3 regions of the Escherichia fergusonii ATCC 35469 genome follow, and region 3 is predicted to be linked to each of the others. Evidence: predicted binding sites of a transcription regulator. Region 3 holds the regulator's gene; each other region holds the start of a gene.
The links. Region 3 encodes LexA, which represses DNA repair genes until DNA is damaged. Its sites were predicted from a motif close to TNCTGTATGTACATACAGNA; they were not measured.
Positions count from the first base shown of each region.

Region 1: a site for LexA is predicted at 2,175-2,194, ahead of umuD (translesion error-prone DNA polymerase V autoproteolytic subunit). Genes of this name have one in related genera too.
Region 2: a site for LexA is predicted at 2,037-2,056, ahead of uvrB (excinuclease ABC subunit UvrB). Genes of this name have one in related genera too.

Region 1 is NC_011743.1:4,062-7,563, forward strand. Features, by position in the region: gene EFER_RS00020 (ParB family protein) at 1-367, shown strand, start outside; gene EFER_RS00025 (Y-family DNA polymerase) at 449-1,720, opposite strand; gene umuD (translesion error-prone DNA polymerase V autoproteolytic subunit) at 1,720-2,151, opposite strand; partial or broken gene EFER_RS00035 (reverse transcriptase domain-containing protein) at 2,448-3,248, shown strand; one part of gene EFER_RS00045 (IS1-like element IS1X3 family transposase) at 3,400-3,502, shown strand, end outside.
Region 2 is NC_011740.1:2,389,703-2,393,204, reverse strand. Features, by position in the region: gene bioF (8-amino-7-oxononanoate synthase) at 1-140, shown strand, start outside; gene bioC (malonyl-ACP O-methyltransferase BioC) at 127-882, shown strand; gene bioD (dethiobiotin synthase) at 875-1,558, shown strand; gene uvrB (excinuclease ABC subunit UvrB) at 2,131-3,502, shown strand, end outside.
Region 3 is NC_011740.1:4,233,655-4,237,156, forward strand. Features, by position in the region: gene plsB (glycerol-3-phosphate 1-O-acyltransferase PlsB) at 1-839, opposite strand, end outside; gene EFER_RS20615 (diacylglycerol kinase) at 1,010-1,378, shown strand; gene lexA (transcriptional repressor LexA) at 1,488-2,096, shown strand; gene dinF (MATE family efflux transporter DinF) at 2,169-3,494, shown strand.

The DNA of each region.
Region 1 (3,502 bases), on a different replicon from region 3:
TGATTATAAACTTCTTTTAGAAGTTAATGAAAAACTCGGTGAAAAGGGATTAACGCCTGAAGAACTCATTCAGTCTGTATCAGCTCAGCTCGATGCAATTTTGAGTGATGGCGAGCGACCAGAAGACGAACAGAAAGCCAGTATTCTGAAGCTGATTTCTCAGGCATCTCAGGCATTGATAGATCCATCTCCCAAGGAAAAGTCAGTGGTTTCCCCACTCTGGTCTTTTGAAGAAAAGGACAAGTTCGCGCGTAAGCGTGTGAAAGGGCGCACGCTGACTTATGAGTTTAGCCGTATGTCAAAAGTGATTCAGGATGAACTGGACAAGGCTATCAACGAAGTCCTTGACAGAAATTTGAGTCAATAATTTCGCCATGGCGATTTCACATCTAACTTATTGTAATTAGGCAGTTTAGGTTGAGAATTTCACGGTGAAATCGCCATGGTTTCACGCCAGTTTCGCTGCAGGAATATCTGACCATCGTGTCGTATAAGCAGGAGAAAGCATCTCCCGTTTCATCTGCCATTCCGGGGCCATACCCCGCCCCGCAAACCATACTTTACCCAGCCCTGAGTTGTTGATCCCGTCCAGAACCCTCATCAGCTCAGCACTGTGAGGGCGTGGCGGGCGTTCGTCGAACAGTTGCAGCTGCGAAACTCCGGAGCCGGTGAAGTCATTCAGCATAACTCCGGCTTTGGCATACCGGTGCCCATCCCTCCAGATACGCTCCAGAGCCGTTGTAGCGGCTGCAATGATGTCCCTGGTGTCCTGAGTGGGTGTAAGAAGTTTTTCCGTAGCCACGTTGCCGTAGTAAGGCTCTTTAATGGCGAACGGAGACGTTTTGATGAAAACGGAAATATGCCGGCAATACTGGTGCTCTTTACGCAGTTTTTCAGAGGCCCGCTCTGCGTGCTGACAGATAGCCTGACGGAGTGACTCGTACTCCGTGATCTTCACGCCAAAACTGCGGCTGCAGACAATTTGCTGTTTCGTCGGAGGGGCTTCCTCAAGCGAAAGGCAGCTTTCCCCGTTCAGTTCCCGTACCGTTCGCTCAAGGACGACAGAAAAATTTTTGCGGATGAAGGCCGGGTTCGTCAGAGCCAGATCGAGCGCGGTTTTTATGCCCAGCACATTTAGCTTGCGTGCAATACGGTTACCCACCCCCCAGATTTCTTCAACCGGCTGCAGTGAAAGCAGTTTCCGCGTCCTTTGCGGATTTCCCCTGGTCAGAGCGAGTACGCCATGAAACTGTTTCCACTCTTTTGAGGCCCACTGGGCTGATTTTGCGAGGGTTTTCGTTGGTCCGGCGCCCACGCCAATGGTCAGGCGGGTACAGTCATACACCTGCTGACGCAGCTGCCGGGCGAAGTCCTCAAGCCCCATACAGTGCTCCACGCTGGTCAGGTCGAGGAACATCTCATCAATTGAATACTGTTCCACCCTGGGGGCCAGTTCCTCCAGGCAGTTCATCACGCGCGCCGATATCGAGGCGTAAAGTTCATAATTACTTGAAAACGCATATATTTTTTCCGGGTATCTTTCGTTTTTTATCTGAAACCACGGAGTTCCCATTTTGATCCAGGGCTTCGCCTCGGCACTGCGAGCGATTACATTCCCGTCGTTGTTGCTCAGGACGACTATCGGCTTTCCTTTCAAATCCGGGCGGAAAACACGTTCACAGCTGGCATAGAAGCTGTTCACATCGGCCAGGGCAAACATCAGTACATCTCCCTCGGGCGGTGGATGATATGCGTGACGACGCCAAAGATATCCAGCTCGTCGGGATCAGGATAAATCGGCGACCAGGAGGCATTCATGGGCTGCAGCGTCAGTCGCGGCGTCAGCAGAAGCCGTTTCACCGTAAACTCCCCCTGCATGCTGGCGACAACGATATCGCCGTGCCGCGGCTTTTCAGCACTGTCCACAACCAGCAGATCGCCATTGTACAGACTGCCGTCGGCCATGCTGTCTCCGCTGGCACGCAGGTAGTACGTCGCGCTCGGATGCCGTATGCAGTAATCATGGAGATCCAGATCGGACTCGACATAGTCAGCAGCAGGGCTGGGAAAACCGCAGCTGGCCAGATCGGCAAACAATGGATGGGCCTGTGGCGGGAGTTCTTTCCCGGTGCTGAAAAGTTGTAGTTTCATCTTTCCTCCTGACACTCTAATTTTACTGGTTATACATACAGTGTTCGCCGGGAGACCGGTAGAGATCAAGGGGTGAAAGTCCCCGACCATTGAAGGACCAGCAATCCACAAGGTCCCCGAGTCATGCGTTGCATACCGCGAGGTATGGGGCGAAGCGTTGACAGGGGTGTTGACAGGCCAGCCATTGAGCCACGAAATGTATATTAAATTACCGGGTGCCGACGTTGTACTGTTAACGGAAGGCAACATCATAGGGTGCGATACTGCGAGTGCCACATGGACCCGGCGGGGTCTGAGACCGGAGCGTAATCAGGCTCATACGTAAGTGGCTCACAGCCGGGACGTTGGAGGAGGGTCAATGGCGAGCAACGGAGGAAGGCACCCCACAGGGTGCGGTCATCTCACCGCTGCTGGCAAACATATACCTCCACTACGTCTTCGATCTGTGGGCGCATCAGTGGCGACGTCGCTATGCCACAGGCAATGTGGTAATGGTCAGATACGCCGATGACATCGTCATCGGGTTCGACAAACGATACGATGCCCGGCGCTTCCGTATAGCCATGCAGCGCAGACTGAGGGAGTTCGGACTCACGGTTCACCCGGAGAAAACCCGTCTGATGGAGTTCGGCCGCTTCGCTGCCGAAAACCGTGCCATCAGGGGAAAAGGCAAACCAGAAACGTTCAACTTCCTCGGGTTCACGCACATCAGCGGGAAAGATCGCAACGGCAGGTTCATGCTGATACGAAAGACCCGCCGGGATCGGATGACGGCAACTCTGAAAGCCATCAAAGACGGTCTGCGAAGGCGCTGGCATTACTCAATCCCCGAACAGGGAAAATGGCTCAGGAGAGTGGTTCAGGGATACCTGAACTATCACTCGGTACCGGGCAACTTCCCCACCATGCAGAAGTTCAGGACACACGTAACAAACCTCTGGCGCCGGGCGCTCAGGCGCAGGAGCCAGAAGGATGATACGACCTGGACGAAAGCAAACAAACTGGCAGCCGCATGGCTACCAAGGGTTCGGGTTCTTCATCCATGGCCTGTGGAGCGGTTCACCGCCAGACACCCGAGGCAGGAGCCCGGTGCGTAAATCGCGCACGCCGGGATCTGTGCGGGGGGTATCCGGTAACGGGTATCCCTACCGCGACATATTTAACAGCGTGACGATAATCCAGATCGCCTGCCGGATAATGGTGCCAACTTACTGATTTAGTGTACGATGGTGTCTTTGAGGTGCTCCAGTGGCTTCCATCTCCATCAGTTGTCCCTCCTGCTCAGCTACTGAAGGCGTGGTGCGTAACGGTAAAAGTACTGCCGGACATCAGCGCTATCTCTGCTCTCACT
Region 2 (3,502 bases), 1.8 Mb from region 3:
GTCAGCAAGGCTGTTGGGTCACGGCAATTCGCCCACCAACCGTACCCGCAGGCACTGCGCGATTGCGCCTGACCTTAACCGCCGCACATGAAACGCAGGATATCGACCTGCTGCTGGAGGTGCTGCATGGCAACGGTTAATAAACAAGCCATTGCCGCGGCATTTGGTCGGGCAGCCGCACACTATGAGCAACACGCAGATCTACAGCGTCAGAGTGCTGACGCCTTACTGGCAATGCTCCCACAGCGTACATTCACCCACGTGCTGGACGCGGGTTGTGGACCAGGCTGGATGAGCCGCCACTGGCGTGAACGTCACGCGCGGGTGACGGCGTTAGATCTTTCGCCACTTATGCTTGAGCAGGCACGCCAGAAGGATGCCGCAGACCATTATCTGGCGGGAGATATCGAATCCCTGCCGTTAGCGACTGCGATGTTCGATCTCACATGGAGCAATCTCGCGGTGCAGTGGTGCGGTAATTTATCCACGGCACTCCACGAGCTGTATCGGGTGGTGCGCCCCGGAGGCATGGTCGCGTTTACCACGCTGGCGCAGGGATCGATACCCGAACTGCATCTGGCGTGGCAGGCGGTGGACGAGCGCCCGCATGCTAATCGCTTTTTACCGCCAGATGAAATCGAACAGTCGCTGAACGGCGTTAATTATCAACACCATATTCTGCCCATCACGCTTTGGTTTGATGATGCGCTCAGTGCCATGCGTTCGCTGAAAGGCATCGGTGCAACGCATCTTCATGAAGGGCGTGACCAGCGAATATTAACGCGTTCGCAGTTGCAGCGATTGCAACTGGCCTGGCCGCAACAACAGGGGCGATATCCTCTGACGTATCATCTTTTTTTGGGAGTGATTGCTCGTGAGTAAACGTTATTTTGTCACCGGAACGGACACCGAAGTGGGGAAAACCGTCGCCAGTGGTGCCCTGTTACAGGCCGCAAAAGCCGCAGGCTACCGGACGGCAGGGTATAAACCGGTGGCTTCAGGCAGTGAAATGAACGCGGAAGGCTTACGCAACAGCGACGCGCTGGCGTTACAGCGCAACAGCAGCCTGCTGCTGGATTACGTAATGGTAAATCCTTACACCTTTGCAGAACCCACTTCGCCGCACATCATTAGCGCGCTAGAGGGCAGGCCGATAGAATCATCGGTAATGAGCGCTGGATTACGCGCGCTTGAACAACAGGCTGACTGGGTGTTAGTGGAAGGCGCGGGCGGCTGGTTTACGCCGCTTTCTGACACTTTCACTTTTGCAGATTGGGTAACACAGGAACAACTGCCGGTGATACTGGTAGTTGGCGTGAAACTCGGCTGTATTAATCACGCGATGTTGACTGCACAGGCAATACAACACGCCGGACTGACTCTGGCGGGTTGGGTGGCGAACGATGTCACGCCTCCAGGAAAACGTCACGCTGAATATATGGCCACGCTCACCCGCATGATTCCCGCACCGCTGCTGGGGGAAATTCCCTGGCTTGCAGAAAATCCAGAAAATGCGGCAACCGGAAAGTACATAAATCTTGCCTTGTTAAGCCAGTAATAAAATTGACCAATTTGCGAGCGGGATCGCGTAATTTCCTGGTGTTTGTTTAAGCAATTGAAATCGAAAAAAACAGAGAAATTTTTTTTACCCCCACAACATGAGATTTGTGGGGGAATAGTGCAGGCGGCAAGCCATATGGGCTGGAAGCAGTTATCCACCATTCCTGTGGATAACCATGTGCATTAGAGTTAGAAAACGTCAGGCAAGCGAGAGAACACGCGGCTTGCAGCTAAATTGCTGCGAAAGACGTCTCCAAAAAATATTGTTTTATTTACAGTTGGTTAGATAAAAGCAATGGCTCCAGGAAAAGAGTCGCTGACTGCCATAAAACCTTCATCAATCGGCTTGACAAATGTTAAGAAAGTCTTTGCTTTGGGGATAACCATTGTGAATTAGCATAATATCTTGCCAGAGATGAAATTAGTCTTGGGTAAATGTCATAGGGCTGCGATGTAACACAAATATTGTTGTGCGCTACTGGAATTTTATCCAGTCTTTTTTACTGGCATTATTAACCATGACGAGTAAAATTACATACCTGCCCGCCCAACTCCTTCAGGTAGCGACTCATGAGTAAACCGTTCAAACTGAATTCCGCTTTTAAACCTTCTGGCGATCAGCCCGAGGCGATTCGACGTCTCGAAGAGGGGCTGGAAGATGGTCTGGCGCACCAGACGTTACTTGGCGTGACGGGTTCCGGGAAAACCTTCACCATTGCCAATGTCATTGCTGACCTTCAGCGCCCAACCATGGTACTTGCGCCCAACAAAACGCTGGCGGCCCAACTGTACGGCGAAATGAAAGAGTTCTTCCCGGAAAACGCGGTGGAGTATTTCGTCTCCTACTACGACTACTATCAGCCGGAAGCCTATGTACCGAGTTCCGACACCTTCATTGAGAAAGATGCCTCGGTAAACGAACATATCGAGCAGATGCGTTTGTCCGCCACCAAAGCGATGCTGGAGCGGCGTGATGTGGTTGTGGTGGCGTCGGTTTCCGCGATTTATGGTCTGGGCGATCCTGATTTATATCTCAAGATGATGCTCCATCTTACGGTCGGTATGATTATCGATCAGCGCGCGATCCTGCGCCGCCTGGCGGAGCTGCAATACACCCGGAATGATCAAGCATTCCAGCGCGGTACTTTCCGCGTTCGTGGCGAGGTGATTGATATCTTCCCGGCAGAATCGGATGACATTGCACTTCGCGTGGAACTGTTTGACGAGGAAGTGGAACGATTGTCGTTATTTGATCCGCTAACCGGGCAGATTGTTTCCACCATTCCACGTTTTACCATCTACCCGAAAACGCACTACGTTACGCCGCGCGAGCGCATTGTGCAGGCGATGGAAGAAATTAAAGAAGAACTGGCCGCCAGACGCAAAGTGCTGTTGGAGAACAACAAACTGCTGGAAGAGCAGCGGCTGACTCAGCGTACCCAGTTTGATCTGGAGATGATGAACGAACTGGGATATTGCTCGGGGATTGAAAACTACTCGCGCTTCCTCTCCGGCCGTGGACCAGGTGAGCCACCGCCGACACTGTTTGATTACCTGCCTGCCGATGGGCTGTTGGTCGTCGATGAATCTCACGTCACCATTCCACAAATTGGCGGCATGTATCGCGGTGACCGGGCGCGTAAAGAGACACTGGTGGAGTACGGCTTCCGCCTGCCATCGGCGCTGGATAACCGTCCGCTGAAGTTTGAAGAGTTCGAAGCATTAGCGCCGCAAACCATCTATGTTTCGGCGACGCCGGGTAATTACGAGCTGGAAAAATCCGGTGGTGATGTGGTGGATCAGGTCGTGCGTCCAACCGGATTGCTTGATCCGATTATCGAAGTGCGACCGGTGGCAACACAGGTTGATGATCTTCTTTCGGAGATTCGCCAGCGAGCGGCAATTAACGAACGCGTGCTGGTCACAACACTGACCAAGCGAA
Region 3 (3,502 bases):
TGATAGAGACGGTTCCAGGTAAAACCGAGAATACGGTCGGTAAGACGGATCATCTCATAAGAGAAGTTAGCTGCGATCTCTTCCATCAATGCGACGGCATTTTGCTGCGCTTTTTCATGGGAGATTTTCTTGCTACGCGCTTCGTCTTCTACCGCTTTGGCGATCGCACGGGAGGCGAGCAGTTTATTAAACAGATCCTGACGGGCAGGCAGGCGCGGGCCAACTGCTGCAAGTCGCTGACGAGCGAAGTGCATACGCGCGACACGTGCCAGTTTCTGAGCAATAGTTTTATCCGTGCCGTGTTCATCCGCCATATGGCGTAAAGAAACGGACGGCGAGAAACGCACAAAGCTGTCACGGCCTAACCACAGAACAGCAAAGAATTTTTGCACGCCGTTGAGCATACGCAATGGTGGATTAACTTCGCCTTTTTCACGCCCTGGTGAACGACCAAACATTACCGATACTGGCACCATCTGGACGTCGAGATTGGGGTTACTGCGGTGTAAGTCGAGATAGTCGTGAAACAGCTTGATCGACTCTTCTTTTGGCGTGTAATAAGTGAACACGCGTGGACCGCCGTGAATAAAGACATAGCGAGGCAGCAGCGTACCGTCGATCTCCAGTGGATCTAACGGGTCAGGGAGATCGTGCGCCAGACACTGGGCACGTAGGGTCAGCAAATCCGCTTTTGAGTTGTACGGTAAAACGTACATAATTGGACGAGAGGTATCGAGCCCCAGTTCCGGGGCAGGATCTGCCGGAATAGACTTGCTTTTTACCAGGATGCTTAATGGTAAATTCAGTAATTTGTAGTAAATTCGTGGCCAGCCGGACATAAACGATGTAAAGCCTCTGGTTAATAATGCAAATGCGCCGCAAGGATAGCAGAAAGTCGGTTGAAATTCTGTTGTATCCCTTCAACCTTCGCGTCGCGTTGTTGTCACCCGAATTACACGGGTAAACAGTTCTTTTTTATTGACGCTAATAAAGCAAAAAGGTTCTTTCAATGGCCAATAATACCACTGGATTCACCCGGATTATCAAAGCAGCAGGCTATTCCTGGAAAGGTTTTCGTGCTGCATGGGTTAATGAAGCAGCATTTCGCCAGGAGAGCGTCGCTGTATTGCTAGGCGTGGTCATCGCCTGCTGGCTGGATGTCGATGCGATTACCCGCGTATTATTAATTGGTTCAGTAATGCTGGTGATGATTGTCGAAATCCTTAACAGTGCGATCGAAGCAGTGGTTGACCGCATTGGTTCTGAATATCACGAACTTTCCGGGCGAGCCAAAGATATGGGGTCTGCCGCCGTTTTACTTTCTATTATCGTCGCACTGATAACCTGGGGCATCCTGTTGTGGTCGCATTTCCGATAATGCTTCCAGATTTCGCTAAAACTCTCGTTTATCGTGTATTTTGTGATTCCAAATTCGCCTTTCGCTGTATATACTCACAGCATAACTGTATATACACCCAGGGGGCGAAATGAAAGCGTTAACGGTCAGGCAGCAAGAGGTGTTTGATCTCATTCGGGATCACATCAGCCAGACAGGTATGCCACCGACGCGTGCGGAAATTGCGCAGCGCTTGGGGTTTCGTTCCCCAAACGCTGCTGAAGAACATCTGAAGGCGCTGGCACGTAAAGGTGTCATTGAAATTGTTTCTGGTGCTTCGCGTGGTATCCGACTGTTGCAGGAAGAAGAAGAGGGGCTGCCGCTGGTTGGGCGTGTAGCTGCTGGTGAACCACTTCTGGCACAACAGCATATTGAAGGCCATTATCAGGTCGATCCTTCTCTCTTTAAACCCAATGCGGACTTCTTACTTCGCGTTAGCGGCATGTCGATGAAAGACATTGGTATTATGGACGGCGACCTGCTGGCAGTACATAAAACACAGGACGTACGTAATGGCCAGGTCGTTGTGGCGCGTATTGATGACGAAGTTACCGTTAAGCGTTTGAAAAAACAGGGTAACAAAGTCGAACTCCTGCCAGAAAACAGTGAATTCAAACCTATTGTTGTCGATCTTCGTCAACAGAATTTCACTATTGAAGGTCTGGCTGTAGGCGTAATTCGCAACGGCGACTGGCTGTAATCAAGCTTTTAATACCGCGATGCATCAGGCATCGCGGTCTGTTTTTCACTTCTTCTCATCAGGCTTGTCTGCATGGCATTCCTTACCTCATCTGATAAAGCACTCTGGCATCTTGCCTTACCCATGATCTTCTCCAATATCACCGTCCCGTTACTGGGTCTGGTCGATACGGCAGTTATTGGTCATCTTGATAGTCCGGTTTATTTGGGCGGTGTGGCTGTAGGGGCAACGGCGACCAGCTTTCTCTTTATGTTGCTGTTGTTTTTGCGTATGAGCACCACCGGTCTTACCGCCCAGGCTTATGGTGCAAAAAATCCTCAGGCTTTAGCACGAGCACTGGTGCAACCGCTGTTGCTGGCATTAGGGGCTGGAGCATTAATTGCTCTGTTACGCACACCGATAATCGCTCTTGCTTTACATATTGTCGGTGGCAGTGAGGCTGTACTGGAACAGGCACGACGCTTTCTGGAAATCCGTTGGTTAAGTGCTCCGGCATCACTGGCTAATCTGGTATTACTTGGCTGGTTACTTGGCGTGCAATATGCCCGTGCGCCGGTTGTTCTGCTGGTGGTCGGTAATATCCTCAACATTGTGCTCGATATCTGGCTGGTGATGGGGCTTCATATGAACGTGCAGGGCGCGGCGCTGGCGACGGTTATTGCGGAATATGCAACATTGCTGATTGGTCTGCTAATGGTGCGTAAAATCCTCAAACTACGCGGTATCTCCGGTGAAATGCTGAAAACAGCCTGGCGAGGCAACTTCCGCCGCCTGCTGGCACTTAACCGCGATATCATGCTGCGTTCGTTATTGTTACAACTCTGTTTTGGCGCAATAACGGTTCTTGGCGCGCGACTGGGAAGTGACATTATCGCCGTCAACGCGGTCCTGATGACGCTACTCACCTTTACCGCCTATGCGCTGGATGGTTTTGCCTACGCGGTTGAAGCGCATTCAGGTCAGGCGTACGGTGCACGCGACGGGAGCCAGCTACTGGAGGTCTGGCGTGCAGCGTGCCGCCAGTCGGGGATCGTAGCGTTGCTGTTTTCTGTGATTTATTTGCTGGCGGGTGAACATATCATTGCCTTACTGACCTCGTTAACCCAGATCCAACAACTGGCCGATCATTATCTTTTCTGGCAAGTCATTTTGCCGCTGGTGGGGGTCTGGTGTTATCTGCTGGATGGCATGTTTATTGGTGCAACACGCGCCGCCGAAATGCGCAATAGTATGGCGGTCGCAGCAGCAGGATTCGCGCTTACGTTACTGACCTTACCGTGGCTGGGTAATCATGGTTTGTGGCTGGCATTAACCGTATTTTTGGCACTGCGAGGGCTTTCTCTGGCTTATATCTGGCGTCGTCACTGGTGTAATGGCACTTGGTTTGCAGAAACGTGATGGTTAAA